2 regions of the Fusibacter sp. A1 genome follow, and region 2 is predicted to be linked to the other one. Evidence: riboswitches for the same ligand, from Rfam matches in the RefSeq annotation. Region 2 holds a riboswitch; the other holds the start of a gene.
The links. Region 2 has a riboswitch for thiamine pyrophosphate ahead of thiT (energy-coupled thiamine transporter ThiT). Riboswitches for the same ligand answer to the same signal wherever they lie in the genome.
Positions count from the first base shown of each region.

Region 1 (13,889 bases), on a different contig from region 2:
CGGCTTTAAATGCCGAAGCAACGGTTTCTTCCCTTAAATATCTGATTTTATTCTTATGATGTTTGATTGTTTCGTATTCTTTTAGAAAATAGGAATCTTTCAAAGAAAATATTTTGTGGTATGTTGTCATGTTAACCTCCCTTTGTACGCTACTGATTGATTATATATGAAAAACACAAAAATAGAAAGATATCCGTCTGTTATTTGACTATCGTATGGGGTATAATTGTTTGGGAAACGTTTTCACAATCGTGAAGGAGTTTAGTTGCTCGTCATAATATGTTCATATTTTGCAAGTATGATTATCATGAGGAATCAGGGAGGTATTTATGAGAAGCAAAACAAAAGTGATGGTTTGTGTCACCCAGCAAAAATCTTGTGAAAGGCTGCTGGCTCACGCTGCTGAATTAGCCAGACACGATCATGATGAAATATATATGGTACACGTGGTTAAGGAAAACTGGAGATATTTTGGAAAAATGAAAGAATCGGATGCGCTGGAATATCTGTTTGACATATCTAAAGACTACAACGCCAGTGTCAATGTCTTAAAATCAAAAGATATCGATGCGTCTCTGGCTGACTTCGCACAAAAGCTGAATGTCGATTATATCGTGATGGGAGAATCGCTCGAAGTCACCAAACAGCAAAATATGATACACCGATTACAAAACATCACAAAGAAGAATGTGAAGTTTGAAATCGTCAAAATTTCTGACGAAGGCGACCAAGCCAGCTGATGACAAATTAATTGACTGAACACCACTTGCGTGGTGTTTTTTTTGTAGGAAATTTGGTCGAAGTGACATGGAAAAGATACTGCTGAGGCTTGAAATCATCGATAATGGGTATCAATAAAGTAAGGTAGGTGTTCAACATGCGTATCGATACTTACAAAAAAAACGTAAATGCTTATCCTAATAATCCTTCGGATCGCGATCAAAGAGTACAAGCAGATAGACCGATTGAAAAGGACGTGAAGAACGCTTCTGGCGTGGAGAGTCAGACTACGACAGATGATTCAAAGAACAGGTCTGTGATCAGGGAGCTTGTAAACAGGGAGCGGGAAGTGATAGCGCATGAGCGCGCCCATCAATCCGCAGGCGGAGACATCGCAGGCAGCGCCTCCTATACCTATACGATTGGTCCCGATGGGAAACGCTATATAAGCGGCGGTGAAGTTAGTCTGTCCATTCCAGGTTCTGATGATCCTGAGGAAATGATACAAATCGCCCAGCAGGTCATTAAAGCTGCGATGGCACCTGTGAAACCGTCCTCACAGGATATCAGTGTTGCTTCGCGCGCACAACAGATGGCTTCTCAGGCAAGGATGTTGCTTGCATCAAAAAGATATGAAGCGCAAAAAGAGGACAAGAAGGACAATACGGTTGATTTATTGTTGTAAGATCAGCCATAATTCTGATTATTCAAAAAAAGTGAGGGTATAAAAGTAACAGAGTTGTAACAAAGCTTGATTTTTTAAGAATTGTTAATCTGAATGTGACGAAGTCGTTATTGCATCCGGAGCAACTTCTTGGTAAAGTTTATATGAGCTAAAACCCCTATTAATTAATAAATCCCCTTCATTTTGTTTTGAGACCGATTGGTCTCCTTTTTTTTACCTTCTCATGTCAAAATATGACATATAGATAAAGTGTCACAAATTTAGCGGTTGTTTTTTCAGAAACACTTTGATACACTCAAAGGGAATTAAATAGTTATTTTGTATCAGGGGTGCCGAAAGGCTGAGAGGCGTATGCTAACCCTAAGAACCTGTTTGGTTAAGACCAGCGTAGGGAGTATACTAATTGCGAGTGCAAGAGGACTTATTCTACGTGAATAAGTCCTTTTATTTTTGTCTATATAGTATACAGAATGTGTTTTACATGATGGAGGTGAACGTATGGTTGTGGTAAATGGTAAGGAAATGGAACTTGATCACAAAACGATTTCTCAAATGCTCCTAGATCTTCACTTGAATCCTGTTCTTGTTGTGGTCGAGTTGAATAAGGTGATTGTAGAAAAGGCGGACTATGATAGCATCCGGTTGAAACCAGGTGATAATCTCGAGGTAGTTCAGTTTGTAGGAGGTGGCTGATGAGGATTAAATACAATGGTTGTATTATCGAGTCGTCATCGATTGATTTGAAGTCATTCAGGCTTCTTCATGATGAGGATGCCGATATCAGGTACGTCAATGGATTCAGCGCATGCGACGACTACCTCTTGCAGGACGGGGACGAAGTGGTCCTGATCAAGCGCGGGCGCAAGCCATCTAGTGAGACGCTTGAACATTTGATGGCAAGCAGGCATACACCAAAGGTTCATGAACAGATGAAGGCTTCTACTGTTGGTATCGCAGGTGTCGGTGGGCTGGGATCAAACGCTGTGCTGGCACTGGCAAGAATGGGAGTCGGAAGGCTTGTCATCGTCGATTTCGATGTGGTGGAACCATCCAATCTTAACAGGCAGGCCTACTTTATCGAACATCTGGGTCTTCTAAAGGTGGATGCGATGAAAGAGCTGGTTTCGAAAGTGAATCCATATATCGTCGTTGAGTGCCATCATGTGAAAGTGGATGAGAAAAACGCCGTGTCGCTATTCGAAGGATGCGATGTGGTCATCGAAGCCTTCGATGACCCAAAGAGCAAGGCAATGCTGGTATCAGAGCTGCTTACGCACTGTAAGATGCCGATTGTAGCGGGGTCTGGCATGGCAGGTACACTTTCAAGCAACACGATTGAAACGACGCGTAGGTTCGACAGGTTATACCTTGTAGGTGATCTTGTCACAGGAGCTAAGGAACACATGGGACTTATGGCGCCAAGAGTCATGGTAGCAAGCGCTCATCAGGCAAACATGGCTGTGCGGTTGATCTTAGGCGAAAAGGAAACGTAGGAGAATAGAGATGCTTAAACTGGGAAACATGGAATTCAAATCGAGGCTGATCATAGGAAGTGGCAAGTTTTCTGACCAGGCCCTCATGCCCGCAGTGATTGAAGCAAGCGGTGCGCAGATGGTGACACTTGCCTTAAGGCGTGTGGATTTAGAAGCGGGTAGCGACAATATCTTAGAATACATACCAAAGGACCTTACACTGCTTCCCAACACTTCTGGGGCTACAAACGCCGAAGAGGCCATTCGGATCGCCAGACTTGCAAGAACGATGGGTTGCGGCGATTTTATAAAAATTGAAGTGATTAACGACACAAAGTACCTGCTTCCTGATAATGAAGAGACCATCAAGGCGACCAAGGTACTCGCTGAAGAAGGTTTTATCGTACTCCCCTATATGAATCCAGACCTGATTGCGGCAAGAAAGCTTCAGGAGGCAGGGGCTGCGGCTGTCATGCCTCTGGGATCGCCGATTGGGTCCAATAGGGGGATTCAGACAAAAGAGATGATTCGTATCATCATAGAGGAAATCGACGTGCCGGTGATCATTGACGCCGGAATCGGCAGACCTTCTGAAGCCTGCGAGGCGATGGAGATGGGAGCGGATGCGGTGATGGTGAATACGGCGATCGCTTCGTCTGATTGTCCTGAGATCATGGCAAAAGCCTTCAGGCAGGCGGTTGAAGCGGGGCGCAGCGCCTTTGAGGCCAAGCTTGGACCTAAAAGCTCTTCTGCTGTCGCCTCATCACCACTCACCGGTTTTTTAGGTGCCTAAGATGAGTTTGATCAAGCTCCTTAGAAGCCTGGATACAGAATTGCTGCTAGAAAAGTCCGAGCGGTTCGGCGAGAAGCATGTGAAAGACGCCCTTGATATCGATTTTGCATCGTTTGAACACTTTTTATCGCTGATATCGACTGAGGCCTCAAAGCATCTTGAAAAACTTGCTGTGAAGGCGAGTGGAATAAGCGCGAGGCAGTTTGGAAAGACGATCGGGCTTTATACCCCCCTCTATTTGGGTAACTTTTGTGAGAACCAGTGCGTGTACTGCGGGTTCAACAGCGAATCATCGACTGTTCGAAACAAGCTTGACCAGGAAGAGATTCAAAAGGAACTGGATGCCATATACGGTACCGGACTGCGTGAGGTATTGCTTTTGACAGGGGAGTCCAATAAGCACACTCCTGTAGACTATATCGAAAAGGCGGTCGCGATGGCTGCTGTGAAGTTCAAGTCCATCGGAATCGAGATTTATCCGCTGGATGAGTCCGGATATGAGCGTTTGATCAGTGCGGGAGTGAACAGTCTTACGATCTACCAGGAGACCTATGACGAAGCGGTCTATGACAGGCTTCATCTGAAGGGCCCAAAAAAAGATTACGAGTACCGTTTAAACGCACCCGAACGCGCCGCCAAGGCGGGAATGGCACAAATCGGAATCGGCGCGCTTTTCGGCCTGTCCGATCCAAAATCTGATGCGATCAAGCTATATCATCATCTGAGGTATCTTGAAAAGCGCTATCCGCAAGTGGAGCTTAGTATTTCACTCCCCAGGTTAAAACCCATTTCGGGGGACTTGGAGTTTGGAGCAACGACGGTTTCTGATAAGCTCTTTGTACAGCTGCTGTTGGCGTTTAGAATATGCTTTCCAAGGCTGGGAATAAATCTGTCGACAAGAGAGTCGCAAGAACTACGAGAGCATCTGCTAGCCCTTGGTATCACAAAGATGTCCGCTGGTGTGAAAACCACGGTAGGAGGTCATAGCGACAAGGCTGCAAGCGATGTTCAATTCGACATCGACGATAAGAGGTCTGTAGAAGAGATTATGGACATGCTAAAGACTAAAGGGATACAGCACGTGCTATCGGATTGGGTGAGAAGATGAGTAAACTATTAAGAATAATCGATGTCAATGTCAACAGGGCGGGTGAAGGCATAAGGGTACTAGAAGAGTACATCAGGTTCATAACGGATGACCCGGTATGGATGAGTGAACTTAGGAGCATGAGACACGATATCAGAAAATCGATGCCTGAGAATGCACAAGATCATAGGGATGCACAGGGAGATGTAGGTAGAGACGTTTCTTCTTCCAACACCCTTGACGACAAAACGTCGGTTAAGCAGGTGCTGACTGCGAATTTTGTGAGGGTGCAAGAAGCCTTAAGGGTGCTTGAGGAATATTACAAAGTGATCGATCACTATGAAACCGCTAAAAGAATGGAACGGTACAGGTATAGGATGTATGAATTGGAATCGACAATAAGCATCAAAAGACAAATCAAAGGCTTGTACGCGATTACCTCTCAAGGAAGCCGCGATGAGATCCTTTGCCAGGTGCAGATGTTTATCGACAGCGGTGTTGGAATCATCCAGTATAGGGACAAGTGCAACTCAGAATCGGTCAAGCTCGAAATCGCCTTAAGGATCCGTGAACTGACAATGGAACACGGTGTGATCTTCATCGTCAATGACTCACCGACGCTTGCTATGGCAAGTCGTGCAGACGGCGTACATGTCGGACAGGAGGATGAATCCCTATGCAAGGTAAGAAGACTTTGCAAGGATATGATTATCGGTATCTCCACCCATAATGAAGTTCAGTTTGAAGAGGCACTGAATCATTCCCCGGATTATATCGCCCTTGGACCGATCTACGGGACGACATCGAAGAAGGATGTCGAGCCATGCAGCGGAGAGTCCTATGCCAGATGGGCCAGAAAACGCACTGAACTTGCGCTTGTTGCTATCGGCGGTATAGGAATTGAGGAACTGGTCAGATTAAAGAAAATCGGCATCGACGCATGCGCCATGATTAGCGCGCTTGAAAACGAAGCAACAATTAGGAAGTTGGTCGAGGCCTACACAAATTAAAGTATGGCTTCAATGAAAATACATAAGGAACTCAAGGAGATAACATGAATTATTCAACGCAAATGGATGCGGCTAGAAAAGGTATTGTCACTGAACAAATGAGAGTTGTTGCGGAAAAAGAAAATCTGGATATGACGTGGCTGCTAGAGAAGATGGCGCTCGGACAAGTGATCATCCCTGCAAACAAGAACCATAAATCGATTGTAGCAGAAGGTGTCGGTGACGGACTTAAGGTTAAGATCAACGTCAATCTCGGAATTTCAAAAGATGAGAACAGCTTTGAAAAGGAACTTGAAAAGGTGGACAAGGCGATCGAGATGGGTGCCGAGGCGATCATGGATCTGAGTTCATACGGCAAGACTGAGGAGTTTAGAAAAGCGCTTGTTGAGAGGTCTCCGGCTATGATCGGGACAGTGCCTATCTATGATGCGATAGGGTTTTATGATAAGGATCTAAAGGATATCACGGCGGATGAGTTCTTCAAGGTGGTCGAGAAACACGCTGAAAACGGAGTGGATTTTGTCACGATCCACGCGGGATTAAATAGGGAAACCATGGACACGTTCAAACGTAATCCAAGACTGAACCATATCGTATCACGTGGAGGCTCGCTCCTTTATGCGTGGATGGAACTCAATCAGGCGGAGAATCCTTTTTATGAGCAGTACGACAGGCTGCTTGAAATCTGTGAAGCCTACGACATGACGCTCTCTCTAGGAGATGCGATGCGTCCAGGCAGCATCAACGATTCGACAGATGCAAGCCAGATCAAAGAATTAATGGTGCTTGGTGAGTTGACAAAACGGGCTTGGAAGCGTAATGTACAAGTGATGGTTGAAGGTCCGGGGCATATGGCCATTAACGAAATCGAAGCGAACATGGTGATTCAAAAGAGACTTTGCCATGGAGCTCCTTTTTATGTACTCGGACCTATCGTAACTGACATCGCACCTGGATATGATCATATCACAAGCGCAATCGGTGGTGCTATCGCCGCAAGCCATGGAGCAAACTTCCTATGCTATGTGACGCCTGCAGAACACCTTAGACTTCCAAATCTTGACGACATGAAAGAAGGCATTATCGCGGCTAAAATCGCCGCACATGCCGCTGACATCGCAAATGGCATCAAAGGTGCGAGAGATTGGGATTATAGGATGAGTGAGGCAAGGCAGGCGCTGAATTGGGAGCGTATGTTCGAGCTCGCCATCGATTCTGAAAAAGCGGTTAGATATCGACATGAATCGATGCCTGAACACGACGACAGCTGTACCATGTGCGGCAAAATGTGCTCGATGCGCAATATGAACAAGATCATGGCTGGTGAGGATGTGACTTTACTTAGCAAGGAGATCACATGATTATTGGAATTACAGACAGTTCACTTTTTGATACCTGGGAGTCATTTAAAGAAAGGGTAGTCACACTGCTTGACAGCGATCTGGATTACCTGATTCTTAGAGAAAAAGCCCTTAATGCTGAGGAGATGGTTTCTTTGCTGCTTGAGTTCATGTCAGCCACAGACAACGCATGCAGAAAGATTGTCGTTCATTCTCAAGTGGAGGCGGCAAGGCATTTAGGGCTTACCTATGTGCATTTACCAGAATCTCGAGTGACAGAAGCGAGAAGATCACATACAAAATACAGCTACAGCGTCCATTCGGTTGATGGGCTTAAAGCTTTGGAGAAGGGAACCTTGTTCACCCTGATAGGGCCTGCCTTCGAAACGGCCTGTAAACCGGGATGCGCACCCTTGACTGAAGAGGCCATGAAAGAAGCTCTGAGTGTTTTTGATGAGAATCTTGTCGCCCTCGGAGGCGTTACGGTTGAAAATGCGAAATCGCTCAAAGAAATCGGATTCGAGCACATCGCACTAAGGTCGTCGCTGATGACTGTTGAAAACCCGCTCGAACTGATTGGGCTTTACAAAGAGATGGGTTTCTAATAAGATTAGTCATAAGGAGGGGCATATGGATAATTACAAATGCACGATTTGCGGTTATATGTATAAACCTGAGCGCGGAGATTACATCAATGAGATCCCGCCAGGAGTAGCTTTTGAAGATCTGCCTGAAGACTATAAATGTCCTATGTGCGGTCAGCCAAAGGTTGTTTTTCAAAAAATGTGATAAAAAACTGTTGTAAGACGAAACGTTTTACAGCAGTTTTTTTTATAGAAGTTCACAGAAGTACCATAATAATTTTGATGCACCTTGCACTTAATAGATTATTCAGATAAACTAAGGGTATAATACATGAAAGAATTTTCATATGATTAGGGACAAAGTGTCAAGTTTTGTCCCTTTAGATTATCATGATATTTCGACTATCTAAATATTATCAGGGAGCAGTCATGACGAAAAGAGAAGAAGTTAAAGAGCAACTCATATCTGTTTTTAAATCAGGTATCAAATCAAATTATTTAATCGGTGCGGAGTTCGAGCATTTTATAGTAAGAAGAAGCACGCTTGAAAGTTACAATTACTATGAAGAGAACGGAATCAAGGATATTTTACTCAAAATGAAGTCTTACGGTTGGAACTCAGATGACGCGACAGACGCGATCATGATGATGAGAAAAGGTGATGGCATCATAACACTTGAGCCAGGCGGTCAGATTGAGCTAAGTATCATGCCCAATGAGTTCGTGTCGGAGCTGACAGCCATCTACAAATCCTTTGTAAGGGATATCAACGCATGTCTTACCGAGGAGCAGGCGCTGATCAGTGTGGGCTATCATCCGGTATCTAAAATCAACGACATACCCTTTATACCCAAATCAAGATACGGCGAGATGTCCGCATACTTCACTAAAAGGGGCCGTTATGCGCATAACATGATGAAAGGTACAGCCTCGACGCAAGTGGGAGTCGACTTTAGCTCGGAGCAGGACTGTATGGACAAATACAGGATGTTTTCCGCCTTGTCTCCATTCTTTACAGCCTTCTTCGATACGACTCCCTATTTTGAAGGGGAAAAGGTTCCGGGACATGCGATGAGAATGCAGATCTGGGAAGAGACGGATAGCGACCGATCAGGAGTTTTAGAAGAAGCATTTTCGCCAACCTTTTCTTTTGGGGATTATGCCGATAGGGTTTTGAAATGTCCTCCGATTCTTGTACTCGACGGCTCGGATGTCAAGGCTACTCACGAGAAGACCTTGGGATCGCTACTTGATGAGATCGAGATGGACAAGGATCAGATCAACCATGTTCTGACCATGCTGTTCCCAGATGTCAGACTCAAGAATTTTGTAGAGGTGAGAATGGCGGATGCGATGCCTTTTCCTCTCAATATGGGTTATGTGGAGCTGATCTACGGACTGACCTATTGCAGCAATCTTTACGATTATTACAGCCAGTGGGCCAAGACCTGTACCTATAATGAGATTCAGCAGTTAAAGGCGGATATCGCCGTACACGGAAATACCGCTAGCTTTAGAGGGCGGACCGTCAGAAGCTTCATGCTTGATCTGATGGACAGGGTTTCTAAATCTTGTCATGACTTAACTTATTTTGGCTCGCTCAGAGAAACGTTCGAGCAACACCCGCATGGATACGCGAAATACCTTGCGGGACTTAGCAAAGAAAATCTACTGGAAGAATTGGAGGTAAAGTTCAATGACTAGAGAAGCCCTTGATCAGTGGTTTATCAATAAGGTGATGGACAATAAGGAGCATTACGCAGAGGATTACAAGAAAGTGAACCAGGCGGTAGCCAGTTCTAAGGCCATCTATAAAGGTAAACCGGTACCCTTCCTTTACATGCCTAAGTTTTATACGGAACACGATCTGGCATCCTTCAATCGCCTAACGGAAAGCATGATGAAAATCTGTAGAAAGATGATCGACCTATATAGAAGCGTTCCTTTAATCAGAAAGAAATACAATTTTGACTCAAGGCTTGAAGCGTTGATCCTAAAGGATGAAGCATATCGGTCTTACGTTCCAATGGCCAGATTCGACGTGTTTTACTATGGACCCGACGACTTTATGTTTTGCGAACTGAACACCGATGGAACCTCTGCGATGAACGAGGACATGATTCTCGCTTCGATACTTGGAGAGAGCGAGATCGTTGAGGAGATGAGCGAGACATTCGAAATGCGAAGCTTCGAGCTATTTGACACTTGGGTGAAAGAGGTTCAGAGCATCTACACGGAAGCGACCGGGAAACTGAGTAAGCCGACTGTGGCGATTGTCGATTTCATCGATAAGGGCAGCAATATCGAGTTTGAAGAGTTCAAGCTCAGATTTGAAAAAGCGGGATTTGAGGCATACATTGCCGATCCCAGGGATTTGACCTATGATGACGGTCTGATGTTTGAGGATGTAAAGCTTGATGTGGTCTATAGAAGACTGGTGACAAGGGATATGATGGATAGGATAGACGAGATTCCGGCATTTGAAAAGGCATGCCTTGACAATAAGACGGTCGTGATAGGAAACATACGGTCGCAGGTCGTGCATACGAAAGTCTTCTTCGAGCTGTTATTCGATGAATCGGTCAGAGAGTTCTTCACAAAGGACGAACTGGCTTTTATCGACAGACACGTGCCATATACGGACCCTATTAGGAATATCAGTTATTCCATAGATAAGTTTGTTGAAAACAAGGACCAGTACTTAATCAAGCCTCTGGACTTCTATGCGTCAATCGGCGTGTATGCGGGTGCTTCTCATACAAGTGAGGAGTGGCGCAAGATTCTTGAAGAGCATCTGGACAAACCTTATCTGATTCAACGTTTTTGCAAACCTGCGATCACAAGCAATGTGGACATGGTCGATGGTGAGCTTCAAGTCGGAGAGTACAAGAATATCACCGGTCTTTATATCTACAACGAAAAGGTCTATGGCGTCTATTCAAGAGCGGGACGTACAGCGATCATATCAGGACTGCACGATGTATTCACGCTTCCGACGTTTTTTGTAAAAACAGAGGATGAGATGAGCTTGACATAGGTGGGATGATGGAAATCAATAAATTGTTTGACACCATGCTCGAACATATGGCGGAAGGAATCATCGTGATCGACTCTGAGGGGATCATCACCCACTTCAACGAACCGGCAAGTGGAATTGCAGGCGTTGACGGCGAGTCTGTCATCGGTAAACATCTTCTCAAAGTGTTCGGTAAACTGAAGCAGGATCAATCGACCCTGATGCGGGTACTTAAATACGGTGAGCCCGTCGTTGACTTCTTGCAGGAGTATGAGAACGCCAGAGGCGAAAAACAGGCGATTCTCTCGTCGACTTTTCCTATCCTTGAAAATGGAATGGTGATCGGCGCCTTTGAAATCTATCGGGATTTAAAGCCCTATAGGATGATGATTGAAAAATTGGGGACATTTATCGTCTCGAAAAAAAATAAGGATTCCAGAACGATCCATACCTGCGAAGCAATTGTGGGCAAACATCCGAGCATCATCAGGTTGAAAGAAAAAATCGCTTCGGTTGCCCTGACCCCGTCGACAGTGCTTATCACAGGTGAAACAGGAACAGGAAAAGAACTTGTCGCACAGGCGCTTCATAGCCACAGTGCAAGGAGCAACAAACCATTTGTGGCACAAAATTGTGCCGCTATTCCAGGTACGCTACTTGAGAGTGTCCTCTTTGGAACGGTGATTGGAAGTTTTACAGGTGCGAAGAATACCCGTGGCCTTTTTGAACTGGCAAATGGCGGTACTTTGTTCTTGGATGAAATAAATGCGATGCCTTATGATTTACAGAGCAAGCTGCTGCGTGTCTTGCAAGACGGTGTAGTCAGACCCATCGGCAGTGAGGTGGATTTGGTGGTCGATGTGAGGGTAGTCGCTTCCTCTAACAGTGACCTGAAAAAGGCGATCCGGGTGAATGAATTCAGACCGGACCTATACTACAGGCTAAACGTGGTGGGATTCCATCTTCCCGCTCTCAGAGAGCGAATAAGCGACATCGGACTACTGGTGGATCATTTTAGCCTTTTACTCTCAGGATCGATGGATAAGCCTTTGAAGCATTTTGATCAGAGCGCTATCGAGATCTTGACAGAAAAGCAGTGGGAAGGAAACATACGAGAGCTCAAAGCACTGATCGAAAGAATCTATAACCTCTATGAGACAACCGCTGTAGATAAGATGGTTTTACTCGAATGTATAGAAGAAGACCAGGAACCCGCCGTCAATGCGGGTGTTTCAAAAACATATGGGCACCTTCAGCTCAAATCACGTGTTGCAAGCTTCGAAATAAACTGCATTCAGGAAGCCTTGTCCGCTACGGGAGGCCATATCAGCAAAGCCGCTGACTTGCTTGGACTACCCAAACAGACACTTCATAATAAGATGAAGAAATATGAGTTGACCGCTGCGTCCCAAAAATAGGACTGTCCCAAAAATGAGACTGGACTTGTCCCTTTTTTGGGACTTTTTTAATTTGAATGAGGCGCAATCAGGCTGAAATTGATGGCATGGTAATTGCATTATAAAAAGACAGAAACTCATGGAGCTTTATCATAAAAAAATTAACGGGTTTAGGTGGACCAATGCTAAGAATATTCGATATCAAACGGTTCGCGGTGCATGATGGACCGGGAATAAGAACGACTGCCTTCTTTAAGGGGTGTCCTTTGGAATGTAGCTGGTGTCACAATCCAGAGTCGATCTCGATGCAGTTGCAGCTGATGTGGCATAAAAACTTATGCAATGACTGCGACAAATGCATTCGCCGGTGTCCAAGCGGCTTTGAAACCAAGGAGCAAATGCTTGGGTGCACTGAGTTGATGCACTGCTCTAAATGTACAGACGCATGCGACAGCTCAGCTCTCATCAGAGTGGGCAGGGACCTAATAACAGATGAACTGATCGATCAGCTGATTGAGGATGAAGTCTTTCACAAGGCCTCAGCCGGTGGTGTGACCTTATCGGGTGGCGAACCGCTTTATCAGGGATATGAACTAGTCGATCTGGTAAAGGGACTGAAGGAACGCAACATAGACGTATGGCTTGATACCAGCGGTTATGGCGATTTAAACCTGCTTGAGGAGCTTGTAGGGATTGTGGATGGAGTACTTTTCGACATCAAACACTATGATCCTGACGCTTTTAAAAAATGGACAGGTGGAGATTTGGAACATGTGCTTGATGGACTGGATATCTCACTTGCTTCCAAGGCGCGGGTAATCGTCCGGTGGCCTCTGATCGGTGGTGTCAATGACAGCTGGTCTACGATTGAGGGGATGATTGAACTTTTTAAACGTCGCCATGTAACCGAAGTGACGGTGGTTCCTTACCACAGCTACGGCGCACAAAAAAGAGAGAAGTGCGCTGTGAAAATGGAGGACCAGGCATTTTATACGCCGCAAAGGCAAGTGCTGGACTCTATCGTAAAGAAATGCTTAGCAAATAATATGAAGTGCGCTGTGGAGGAGTAAGATGAGAAAAAGAGTGGTGGAGTTAAGAAAACAAAGCATCGATGTCGTACCATCGATGAGCATGGAAAGGGCTTGTCTTGTCACAGACGCCTATCGACTCTATGAGGGAAGTGTCAGCACGCCGGTTTTAAGAGCGCTTGTTTTGAAACATATTTTAGAGAAGAAAGCCCTCTATTATGGAAAAGGTGAACTGATCGTAGGAGAGAGGGGCTCGGTACCCGGAGAGGTCCCGACTTATCCTGAACTTTGCTGCCATACGGTGGAAGACCTAGAACACATCCGTTCTCGGGCAAAGATTCCATTTAAGATAGAGGATAAGGAAATCAACAAGCACGAAACCTATATCATACCTTTTTGGAAAGATCGGTCGATGAGGTCGATGATTCTAAAATCATTGCCACAAGAGTGGCATGAGGCCTATCAGGGAGGAATATTCACTGAGTTTATGGAGCAGCGCGCTCCTGGCCATACGGTGGCGGATAAAAAGGTCATCGAAAAGGGAATGATCGGATTTAAGCAGGAAATCAATGAACGACTGACACGTGCGATCAAAACAAAGGAAGACGATTCTATTGTCGAACAGTTACGGGCGATGTTGATTACAGCGGATGCGATCATTGCCTACGGGCAGCGATACGAAAAGCTTATTGAAGACGAAATCGAAAAGACTCAGAGTCCACAAGAGCTTAAAACTCTAAGGCGAGTTCTTCAAACG
Region 1 covers NZ_QQWI01000006.1:23,220-37,108, reverse strand. The annotation lists gene DWB64_RS09500 (hypothetical protein) at 1-130, opposite strand, end outside; gene DWB64_RS09495 (universal stress protein) at 330-740, shown strand; gene DWB64_RS09490 (putative metalloprotease CJM1_0395 family protein) at 878-1,405, shown strand; TPP riboswitch at 1,721-1,817, shown strand; gene thiS (sulfur carrier protein ThiS) at 1,904-2,098, shown strand; gene thiF (sulfur carrier protein ThiS adenylyltransferase ThiF) at 2,098-2,898, shown strand; gene DWB64_RS09475 (thiazole synthase) at 2,903-3,670, shown strand; gene thiH (2-iminoacetate synthase ThiH) at 3,672-4,778, shown strand; gene thiE (thiamine phosphate synthase) at 4,775-5,767, shown strand; gene thiC (phosphomethylpyrimidine synthase ThiC) at 5,812-7,128, shown strand; gene DWB64_RS09455 (thiamine phosphate synthase) at 7,125-7,712, shown strand; gene DWB64_RS09450 (rubredoxin) at 7,738-7,896, shown strand; gene DWB64_RS09445 (glutamate-cysteine ligase family protein) at 8,121-9,395, shown strand; gene DWB64_RS09440 (hypothetical protein) at 9,388-10,728, shown strand; gene DWB64_RS09435 (sigma-54-dependent Fis family transcriptional regulator) at 10,737-12,125, shown strand; gene DWB64_RS09430 (glycyl-radical enzyme activating protein) at 12,287-13,174, shown strand; gene DWB64_RS09425 (pyruvate formate lyase family protein) at 13,176-13,889, shown strand, end outside.
Region 1: linked by a shared signal. The riboswitch ahead of thiS (sulfur carrier protein ThiS) and the one ahead of thiT (energy-coupled thiamine transporter ThiT) in region 2 are both predicted to bind thiamine pyrophosphate.

Region 2 (10,278 bases):
GACAACCACACCGCGTGACAGCAATTTGAACTCTTCGATCATGAATCCATACTTTGAACCGAAATCACGGTTCTGGTAATCGGATACCACATCGATGTTCTCCACACCTTCAGCAGCGCAGAAACGCTTTTGTGCGAATGGCAGGTCGACTGTGATCGTCACGATTTGAACATCTTCCTTCAACTTACCCGCTTCCTCATTGAAGCGCTGAGTTTGAAGTGAGCAAACGCCCGTATCAATTGATGGCGCGACGCTGATCACCTTTACTTTATTATCTGTTTTAGAGTAAAAGTCAAAAGGAGATAAGTCTTGAGCCGTCGCTGTGAAGTTAGGAGCCTTTTGTCCAACCGCAGCCGCTTGTTTCACTGTAACAGTATTGCCGCCAAAAGTAATATTCATCATAATTCATTTCCTCCGCTTGGTTTATTAGTTAGGTTGATTCTTAATTGATAATGATTCTCTATGAGAATATAATACCTTTTTCTAAAGGGAATAGCAAGAGCAAATATAATAAATTATTGTAACGAAGTGGCTTCTAACGAAAAGCGCCGTGTAGGAAGGTCTACACGGCGTACATTTGAAATAGTACAGATTATGCCTGAAGCAGCATCTCACGTTTGATCGATTTTGCAAGCACCACGATAACTACAAACGAGATTAAGGCTTCAACACCCATGTATCCACCGTTGTATGTCATGGAGTAAATCCACGGATTTATACCTTCTGGAGCGTATTCTGCGAAGAAGACGGCACCAGAAACGACGTGTGCTGCAAATCTTGCGACCATCGCCAAGATGATTCCTGAAAAAGCTCCTGTGATCTTCACTTCTTTGGAAGTAGCAAACAGACCAGCTAGTCCAAGAACAGCAAAAGCTATCGGATAATCAAGCAGTGCTTGCACAGGAGTCGCTATATAACCACCCAAGGCGAGTTGAAGCAGACCGAACACTCCACCTGCCAAGAATCCAGGGCCGATACCCCAACGAAATGCGAAAATCAGAATAGGTATCATACTACCTGCTGTAACCGAACCACCTTGCGGCATCTCAAACACCTTCACAAGGTTTAGCACATAGGCAAGTCCAATCATGATCCCCGCCTCGACAAGCATACGTGTGTAATTTCTTGATCTCATAACTAGTATTCCTCCTCAAAAATATAAAAAACTGCTACAAAAAATATGCACCAGGATATCAGTCTCACTTCCCTACGCCAGTACTAACTGGATCAGGTTTGAAGGGTTGCTATTGCTCTCAGCCCGAAGGCACCCCTAGTGCAAATATTTACTTAACTACAACTTAACACGGTTTTGTGAAGTTGTCAACTAGTTGGGAGTCGTTCTCAGGTGAGTGTAAAGGGGATGAAAACAAAATGCAATATAATGCAATGAAATACCCTTCGGGTGTGATATATCGCTTTGCGATGTAAATAGTCGCTATACAACCATGATATAATATCCTTTCATATGCACTGGGCATATATCATACCGAAGGTATTTCATGTGTTTGCACATTTCACCCGGCCGTAGGACGGATATCATTGATGTAAATAAAAAAGAGGCCCATGGCCTCTTTCTTCACCTCTTCGGTACCTACAATACAAGCTCCCTTGCCGGTGGGGCGGTTCGAACAAAGTACGATCGAACTACATCATCCCCATGCCGCCCGGCATTCCGCCTGGCATTCCTGCTGGTGATTCTTCTTCTATGTCAGCGACTGCTGCTTCTGTTGTCAAGAACATCGCTGCAATAGATGCCGCGTTTTGTAGCGCGGACCTTGTCACTTTCGTCGGGTCGACGATTCCAGCTTCTTTCATGTTGACATACACGTTGTTGAGCGCGTCAAATCCGATACCGATCTCAGAGTTAAGTACTTTATCCACTATCACAGAACCTTCAAGACCTGCATTGTGTGCGATCTGTCTCACAGGTTCTTCTAGCGCTCGTCTGATGATAATCGCGCCTGTCTTTTCATCACCCATCAGTGTTTCGATCAGCGCTTCGACTTTGGCTACCGTATTGATATAAGCCGTTCCGCCACCTGGCACGATTCCTTCTTCAACAGCTGCACGAGTCGCGTTTAAGGCGTCTTCTATTCTAAGTTTCTTTTCTTTCATTTCAACTTCAGTCGCAGCACCTACTCTGACAACCGCTACACCACCTGAAAGCTTAGCCAGGCGTTCTTGTAGTTTTTCCCTATCGAAGTCTGAAGTTGCAGCCTCAATTTGAATTTTTATCTGTCTCACACGCTCCTGGATGACATCGTGGGCACCTTCACCGTTAACGATCGTCGTGCTGTCCTTATCGACTTTCACAAGGTGCGCGCGACCTAACATGTCTACTGTCGCTTCCTTTAGGTCATATCCAAGCTCAGTCGAAATCACTTGACCGCCTGTGACAATGGCGATATCTTCAAGCATCGCTTTTCTTCTGTCGCCAAATCCTGGTGCCTTGACGGCAACCACATCGAATGTACCGCGCAGCTTGTTCACTACGAGTGTCGCTAGCGCCTCGCCTTCGATATCTTCAGCGATGATCAGCAGTTTTCTGCCCTCTTGAACGATTTTCTCAAGGATCGGAAGTATCTCTTGGATGCTTGTGATTTTCTTATCTGTGATTAAAATATATGGTGATTCCAAAGAGGCAACCATTTTTTCATGGTCACTAGCCATGTAAGATGAAATATATCCTCTATCAAATTGCATACCCTCAACCACTTCAAGGTCAGTAGTCATGGTCTTTGATTCTTCAACAGTGATAACGCCTTCTGTTCCCACTTTTTCCATCGCTTCAGCAATCAGCTCTCCAATTTCTGAATCGGCAGCTGAAATGGAAGCGACATCGGCGATCGCCGATTTAGTGTCCACAGTCGCTGAGATATTCTTAATCTCCTCTACTGCCACCTTCACCGCTTTTTCAATGCCTTTTCTAAGAATCATAGGATTAGCGCCTGCAGCCACGTTTTTCAGGCCCTCGCGTACAATCGCCTGTGCAAGCAATGTCGCAGTTGTCGTACCGTCACCGGCGACATCGTTTGTTTTAGTAGCTACTTCTTTAACCAGCTGCGCGCCCATGTTTTCAAACTTATCTTCAAGTTCGATTTCTCTTGCGATCGTCACGCCGTCATTTGTGATAAGGGGCGATCCGAATTTTTTTTCAAGTATAACGTTTCTGCCCTTTGGTCCAAGTGTTACTTTTACTGTGTTCGCTAATTTATCAACGCCGATTTCCAGTCTTTTTCGCGCGTCTTCACTAAATAAAATTTCTTTTGCCATGTCAAAAACCTCCCTATTCTACAATTGCCAATATGTTTTCAACATCAATTACTGTATACGTATCGTTACCGATTTTCACATCAGATCCCGAGTATTGTTTAAAGATCACACGGTCACCGACACTTAATGGAAACTCAGCATCAGTATTAAGCGGTATTTCAACTACTTCGGCAATTTGTGGTTGTTCTTTTGCCTGTCCAGGTAAAACAATCCCGCTAGCTGTCTTTTCTTCTGCTTCAACGCGTTTGATTACTACTCTTTCTCCTAATGGTCTAATTTTCATGATGACCCTCCTTGTTTGATTTTAGCACTCTATAAAGACGAGTGCTAACTATACCAATATAAACTAAAAAAGGGATGATTTCAACCCCTTTTAATGCAATCATCATTCATCCATGCGTCACATGATGTCTTCCAGTATCAAAAACTGAAAAAACATGTTCATCATCGAGCGAATAATAAACTACTTTCCCTTCTTTCCTGTATTTCACCAACTTTTCCTGCTTTAAGATTCTCAGTTGATGTGAAATTGCCGATTGAGACATATCCAGTAGATTTGCCAAATCACAAACACATAATTCCTGTTCCTTTAATACACTGATAATCCTCAACCTGTTATAGTCGCCAAAGGCTTTAAAAAAGCTAGCTAGTCCCAGGTACTCGTCATTATCCAGCATATGCTTTCTCGCGGACTCGACCTTTTCAGGATGAATCACATCGCAATCACATATTTTCATTGAAGTTCCTTTCTGCTAATAGGTGTCCAATATCTCCTCTACCCACTGCATCGACTCAAAATAGACAGTTGGCAGTGATTGCTCGCTGAATGAGAGTTCATTGCAAAACTGATACATGCCAGTCCAGTCCGTCTGTTCATAACTTTTGACAAGTCCAAGCATATGACCTAGTTTGTTGATGTTCCCCTTTAAGGCACTGATGATGATATCGTCAAGCGGCAACTCGCTTAGCACATCGTCAAGCGACCTGTTCGTCATAATATCGATCAGCGATAAGAGACCAGTTAAAAAGGATTCATCGGCAAGCGACTTCAGACCAAGATGCTCAGCGAGCTTCTCCATCATTTTCCCTCGGATAAGGACCGTCCTGACCAGCTCGTCCGGCTTGTCCGCACTTACTTCTTGAAGCATCAGAAGCATCACCCATTTATTAAGCTCTTTGAGCCCCAGCATCACAAGCGCCTGACTGATCGTTTGAATTTTCGCGCTTCTGTAGAACGCCGCCGAATTGATGAGTTTTAACAACTTAAACGACAAGGACACATCGGATTCCACAACCTTCGACAACTTTTCATAATCAGGCGATTCGCTTGAAAGTTCCTGCATCAGCCTAAGGTATGAAGTCGAGATGGTCTTGATATCCGTCGTCTTTATCAGATCCGGTTTTGCAAAAAAGTAACCCTGAAAATAATGATAGCCTAGTCTTACCGCTTCGCGGTAATCGGTCATCGTCTCAACCTTTTCTGCCAGTAGTTTTACCGAGAACTGCTTGAGTCTCTCTGTCAGGACCAACCTATCCATAGGCGAGGTCATCATAAAATCTACTTTTACAATATCCGCATACTTCATGAGCGGCTCTGTGGGTCCATCAAGAACCATGTCGTCAAGAGCGATTGTATATCCCATCAGCTTGAATTTGATAATGGCATCAATCAGCTTATCAGTGACCGGCACATCTTCAAGCACTTCAACGACAAGCTTATCCTTATCGAAAAGAAGCGGAATTTCTTCAAGGATCAACTGATCGGTGAAGTTGATGAATGCCATTTTATTTGCAACAAGCTTTGAAAAATCAGTAACCATCATCGATTGGGTGATCACTTTCGACGTAGCCTGATTGCCATCAAAAAAAACACTGGTATTGAAACGGTCATCGCTTCTATATAACAATTCATAAGCAAATACATTAAGTTTTGTATCAAAAATAGGTTGTCTAGCTAAAAACTGTTCCATATTCCACCACCAGATCTATCGCTATCAATCATCAGTCATTTAACATCTATCCCATCCTATACCCAAAACCATGAGTTAAAATAAAATTTATCAGTTTAAAGTCAAAGAAAAGACCACAGCCATTGCGATGGCAGGCAAAAGATTTCCAACTCTGATTTTCATAATACCCAGCATGTTGATTCCAATCGCTATAATCAGCACACTTCCGACGGTTGAAATATCTGCGATAAGCACTTCGGTTAAAAACGGTTTCAAAAATCCCGCTCCGATGATGATACTACCTTGATAAAGGAGAACAGGAATCGCTGAGAAGGCTACTCCGATACCAAGAGTGCTCCCTAACAGGACACTGATCACGCCATCGATCAACCCCTTGGCGACAAGTACGCTGTGATCGTTATAAAGTCCGCTGTTCAAACTTCCTACAATCGCCATGGATCCAACACAAAAGAGTAGCGTCGCAGAGACAAAACCGCCAACAAAGCCATCCGACTTGATCGCAAATGTATCTTTGATCCATTGCGAAAAATTAGTCAGCCTATCCTCAATGCGCATCCATTCACCAAGAAGGGCTCCGCTTGCTAGCGACATCAGCATGATCAGCGGATTTGTCACCTTCAGCGCGCCCTGAAATCCGATAATCAGCACCCCAAGAGCCATGGCCTGAAGGATAAGGGTTTCAAAGCGCTCACTCACACGCCCTTTTAAGGCGATTCCCAAGCTTCCCCCTATGAGAATCGCAGCCGCATTTACAATATCACCAAACATGAAGTCACCTACTTCCTTTCAAGCTTTATGCTTCGCTCATAATAAAACATGTATTGTTGTACCAGGCCTCTTGCGACAGGAAACTTTCTTTCCAGCGCAAGCCTGATTTCTTTATCTCCACCTGCATCGATTCCCCATTTGTCCTTGGCAGCTTTTTTTATCCATGTATCTACAGGGAAAACTTCCCATCGGCCATAACCGAAAAGCGCGATACAGTCTGCCACCTTGCGGCCTACACCTTTTAGAAGCATCAGTTCTTTTACAAGCGCCTCGGTATCAAGCTCACACCAGTTTCGCCACTCTTTTGAAGCTGACAAATACTCGATGGTTTGTACAAAATAGGGCGCGCGGTAACCTACCCCCATCGCTCTAAAGTCACCTTCAGTAAGGTGTGTCACCTCTTCCACTGTCGGAAAAGCATAAACTTCCTCACCTTCCACAGTCCCAATGAGCCGTCCTGAGCAGATAGAAAGCTTATCAACAAAGTTACGGATTCTTGGAATATGATTGTTCGCGGACATGATGAAGGTCATGATCATCTCAAAGGGATCTTGCCTAAGTAGCCGTATGCCCCTGCCAAACTCGATTGAAGTTTTAAGGGTGGACTCCCGCTCAAGAATCGCATCGTTCGCGTCCTTATAAGACCTTTGCCCGTCCAGATAGGTGATCCAGTCCACCGGTTCTCCGATCATATTTTCTATCTGTACCGTACACTCATCAATCTGTACCATCTCACATAATCCATTCAAATGAACCACAAGAAACCTATTTTCTGCAAGCTCTTTCCACCGAAAGGATTGGCCGCTTTCATGAATTTTTTTTAAGTCGATTATGTCGCCAGTAAATCTAATCATCATGTCACCTCATAGATAAAAGTATACCTCAAGTACCTAAGGGTGTGAAGTAATTTAGAGATACGAAAGTCATCGTTCTTATCTTTTATAAGTAAAAACCGCCCTGGAGCGATTCATCACTCCAGAGCGGTCGATTTTAGGGTTATAGGAATTTCTCGATAATGAACTTGGCGATAAAGATTGCCGCTAGAACATAGGTTAATGTTGGAATATCTTTAGATTTTCCAGTAAATACTTTAACCACTACATACGACACGATACCAAAGATGATACCGTCTGCGATGGAGTAAGTGAAAGGCATCATGACAAATGTCAAGAAAGCTGGTAGGGCGTCTGAGAAATCATCCCATTTGATTTTAGCAACAGGAGCCATCATGAACATACCGACGATGATCAGCGCTGGAGCCGTAGCTGCCGCAGGAACAATTAAGAACAGCGGTGCAAAGAATAAAGCGACTGCAAAGAAGAACGCGGTAGACATCGCTGTAAGACCTGTTCTACCACCGTCTGCAACACCTGCTGCCGATTCAACATATGTCGTTACAGTAGATGTACCTAAAACGGCGCCGACAGTAGTTCCAATCGCATCAGCCATAAGCGCTTGCTTAGCGTTAGGCACCTTACCGTCCTTATCGAGCATACCCGCTCTATCGGATACACCAATCAGCGTTCCGACCGTATCGAACATATCTACAAATAGTAAGGTAAACAGAATGACCAGCATATCGCCGTTGAAGATGCTCGAAAACTCAAACTTAAAGAGAATCGGCGACAAAGAAGGTGGCATTTGAACCAGTGTGAAATTATCAAAATTGATTAGACCGAACGGTACGGCAATGGCAGTAGAAATCGCAATACCTATGAGTATCGCTCCACGTACGTTTCTAGCCAGCAGCACACCAGTGATTAAAAGTCCGATGATTGCGACAAGCGCACCAGGTGATGTCAAATCACCAAGCGAAACGATAAGTCCATCAAGCGACCCGTCAGGCAATGCGAATTTTCCGGATTGTACGATTCCCGCATTGACAAAACCGATCAAGGCGATAAATAGACCGATACCGACTGAAATAGCGTGTTTGATTCCCAAAGGAATGGCATTGATGATCGCTTCACGCACGTTGAAGAATGTAAGAAGAATAAATATGATACCTTCAATTAAAACGGCTGTTAAAGCGGTTTGCCAGCTATACCCCATCGCACCGACAATAGTGAATGCGAAAATGGCATTAAGTCCCATACCAGGCGCAAGTGCGAATGGTAGGTTCGCCATCATACCCATTGCGACCGTCCCCACGATTGCAGCGAGCGCTGTAGCAGTGAATAATGCACCCTTATCCATGCCTGTAGTACCAAGGATGAATGGGTTGACTGCCAATATGTAAGCCATAGTCATAAAGGTTGTTAAACCGGCTATCAACTCTCTACTTACAGTTGTTTTGTGTTCTGAAAGCTTGAAAAACTGCTCCAGAAAACCCTTGTTTTTATTCATGTAATACCTCCTGTCTTATATGTCAGATGACATAACCCCAAAACATTATATCAGATGATTCATGCATTAAAAGTGTTTTTAGTGTTTTTATCTATATATTTTTGTTAATATTACATAAAAAAAACGACTGCTCTTAGTCGTTTTCTTACAATTCATTCATCCCTATTGTCATGCTTTGATGGAACCACAATCAGTCCGCCATTGTTGATCATCCGGTCGATGACTTTTAAACTGACCCCTGTAGCCCTGTGGACCTCTATCATCTGGGCGTTGGGATGTGCGCTCACATAGTTCTTGACCACCTCATAATCCTGTCGTTCAAGCGGTTGGCAAGCGCTGCAATAGCCAGTATTGGCAGCTGTTTTATTGATTTTTCCACATCGTTTGCAGACAGTTTGCATAAGCTTACCTCTTGAGTTCTAAAATATGCTTGATTTTTAGTGCAGTCTGGAGGCCATAACGATCCTGTTCATCATCCAAATCCTTATTCGTAATTTCTTTAATACGGGTGATGCGATAGAGAATGGTGTTGTAGTGGGTAAACAGCGATTCAGACATCTTTTTTAAGTTGCCGTTCATCTCAAAATAAATCTCAAGTGTCTTTACAAGATCGGTATCCCTCTTTTTATCGTACGCGACTAGGGGTTCGATCGACGCCTGATAAAACTCAGTCAGTTCATCCCTAAGCACATCATGACTTAACAACTTATATATACCCAATTCGTCAAATATAATCGTTTTAGTTTGATTAATTCCAGAAAGTTCAATCGCTTTTAAGGCGTCTGTCAGACTCTGATGTGTATTGATGATGTCCTCATAGATTCTACCGACACCCACAATGAAATCAGGTACAAGCGATTTATCGCTCAAGGTCTCTTCGACATGGTTAAGAATTGTTCCGATGTTCTTTTTATAACTTACTTTGTCTTTCCACATGAACAGCAAGTTGATTGTCTGCTCTTTTGTAGAGACCAAATAGGTTTGAGAGACTTTCATCAGCATGAGTTCAAGTAGGTAGATCACCTTGGTCATCCGCTGCGACTTGATCAGACCTCCCTGATCTTCATCTCCGATCAGCTTGATGCTGACTATGCTATAGTGGCTTTCCGGTCTGAATCCATAGTTGCCAGCCCGTTCAATGGCCTTTTCCCGTCTGATCGAATCGTTTGCTATCAGGTCATCGAAAAATTCTGCCTTATACTTGTTTTCGACTTCCTTGATCGAAAGTTTCTTTAAGGATTCAATCGCCAAAAGTGAGGCAGCCGACTCAAGGCTTAATATATCGACATTTCCAATCGGTCTCTTATGCCCGTAGACGACTAAATGTCCATGCACCTCATCTTTTACAAGCACCGGGATGAATGTTCGCTCAACTGACTGTTCATCCACCGTTATCGTGTCTGTACGCTTTCTACCGATCACCATTTGCCTGGTTCTGGCATAGGTGTTGGTAATCTTTAAAAATCGTTCGTCCACTTTATATGGAGAGATCACCTCATCAAACTGATAATCGACATAAAAAGTAGGATGTTCGAGATTGCCTGTCAACATGTCTACGATATCCACAGCTGTACCGCCCTTAAGAAGGATAGCCATCGTCTCATTGTGGACAGCTTCCACCTTATCAAGAATTAGAGCTTGTCTATTGAGAAGTAATTTATAGATAGGGGTCATGATATCGTTGAAGGGCACTTCATAATCCAAATCGATTACGGGAAAACCAAGTTCATCAGCAAGTGCTACTAGCGATGGATCAAGTTCTTGGATATAAGGATAGATCTTCACACACAGACCGGCCAGACCTTTTTCCTTAAATTCAATAATCATTTGCTTCACTCTATTTAGCGGTTCATTTTTAAATACATATGCGGTAGTAAGCAAAAGCTCGCCTGGTTTCACCCAGTTCATGATGTCAAGATCG
Region 2 covers NZ_QQWI01000003.1:98,660-108,937, forward strand. The annotation lists gene tpx (thiol peroxidase) at 1-402, opposite strand, end outside; gene thiT (energy-coupled thiamine transporter ThiT) at 593-1,135, opposite strand; TPP riboswitch at 1,188-1,282, opposite strand; gene groL (chaperonin GroEL) at 1,645-3,273, opposite strand; gene DWB64_RS04490 (co-chaperone GroES) at 3,287-3,556, opposite strand; gene DWB64_RS04495 (metalloregulator ArsR/SmtB family transcription factor) at 3,663-4,010, opposite strand; gene DWB64_RS04500 (EAL and HDOD domain-containing protein) at 4,026-5,243, opposite strand; gene DWB64_RS04505 (DUF554 domain-containing protein) at 5,334-6,011, opposite strand; gene DWB64_RS04510 (DNA glycosylase) at 6,020-6,868, opposite strand; gene DWB64_RS04515 (NCS2 family permease) at 7,008-8,336, opposite strand; gene DWB64_RS04520 (hypothetical protein) at 8,510-8,758, opposite strand; gene DWB64_RS04525 (PucR family transcriptional regulator) at 8,763-10,278, opposite strand, start outside.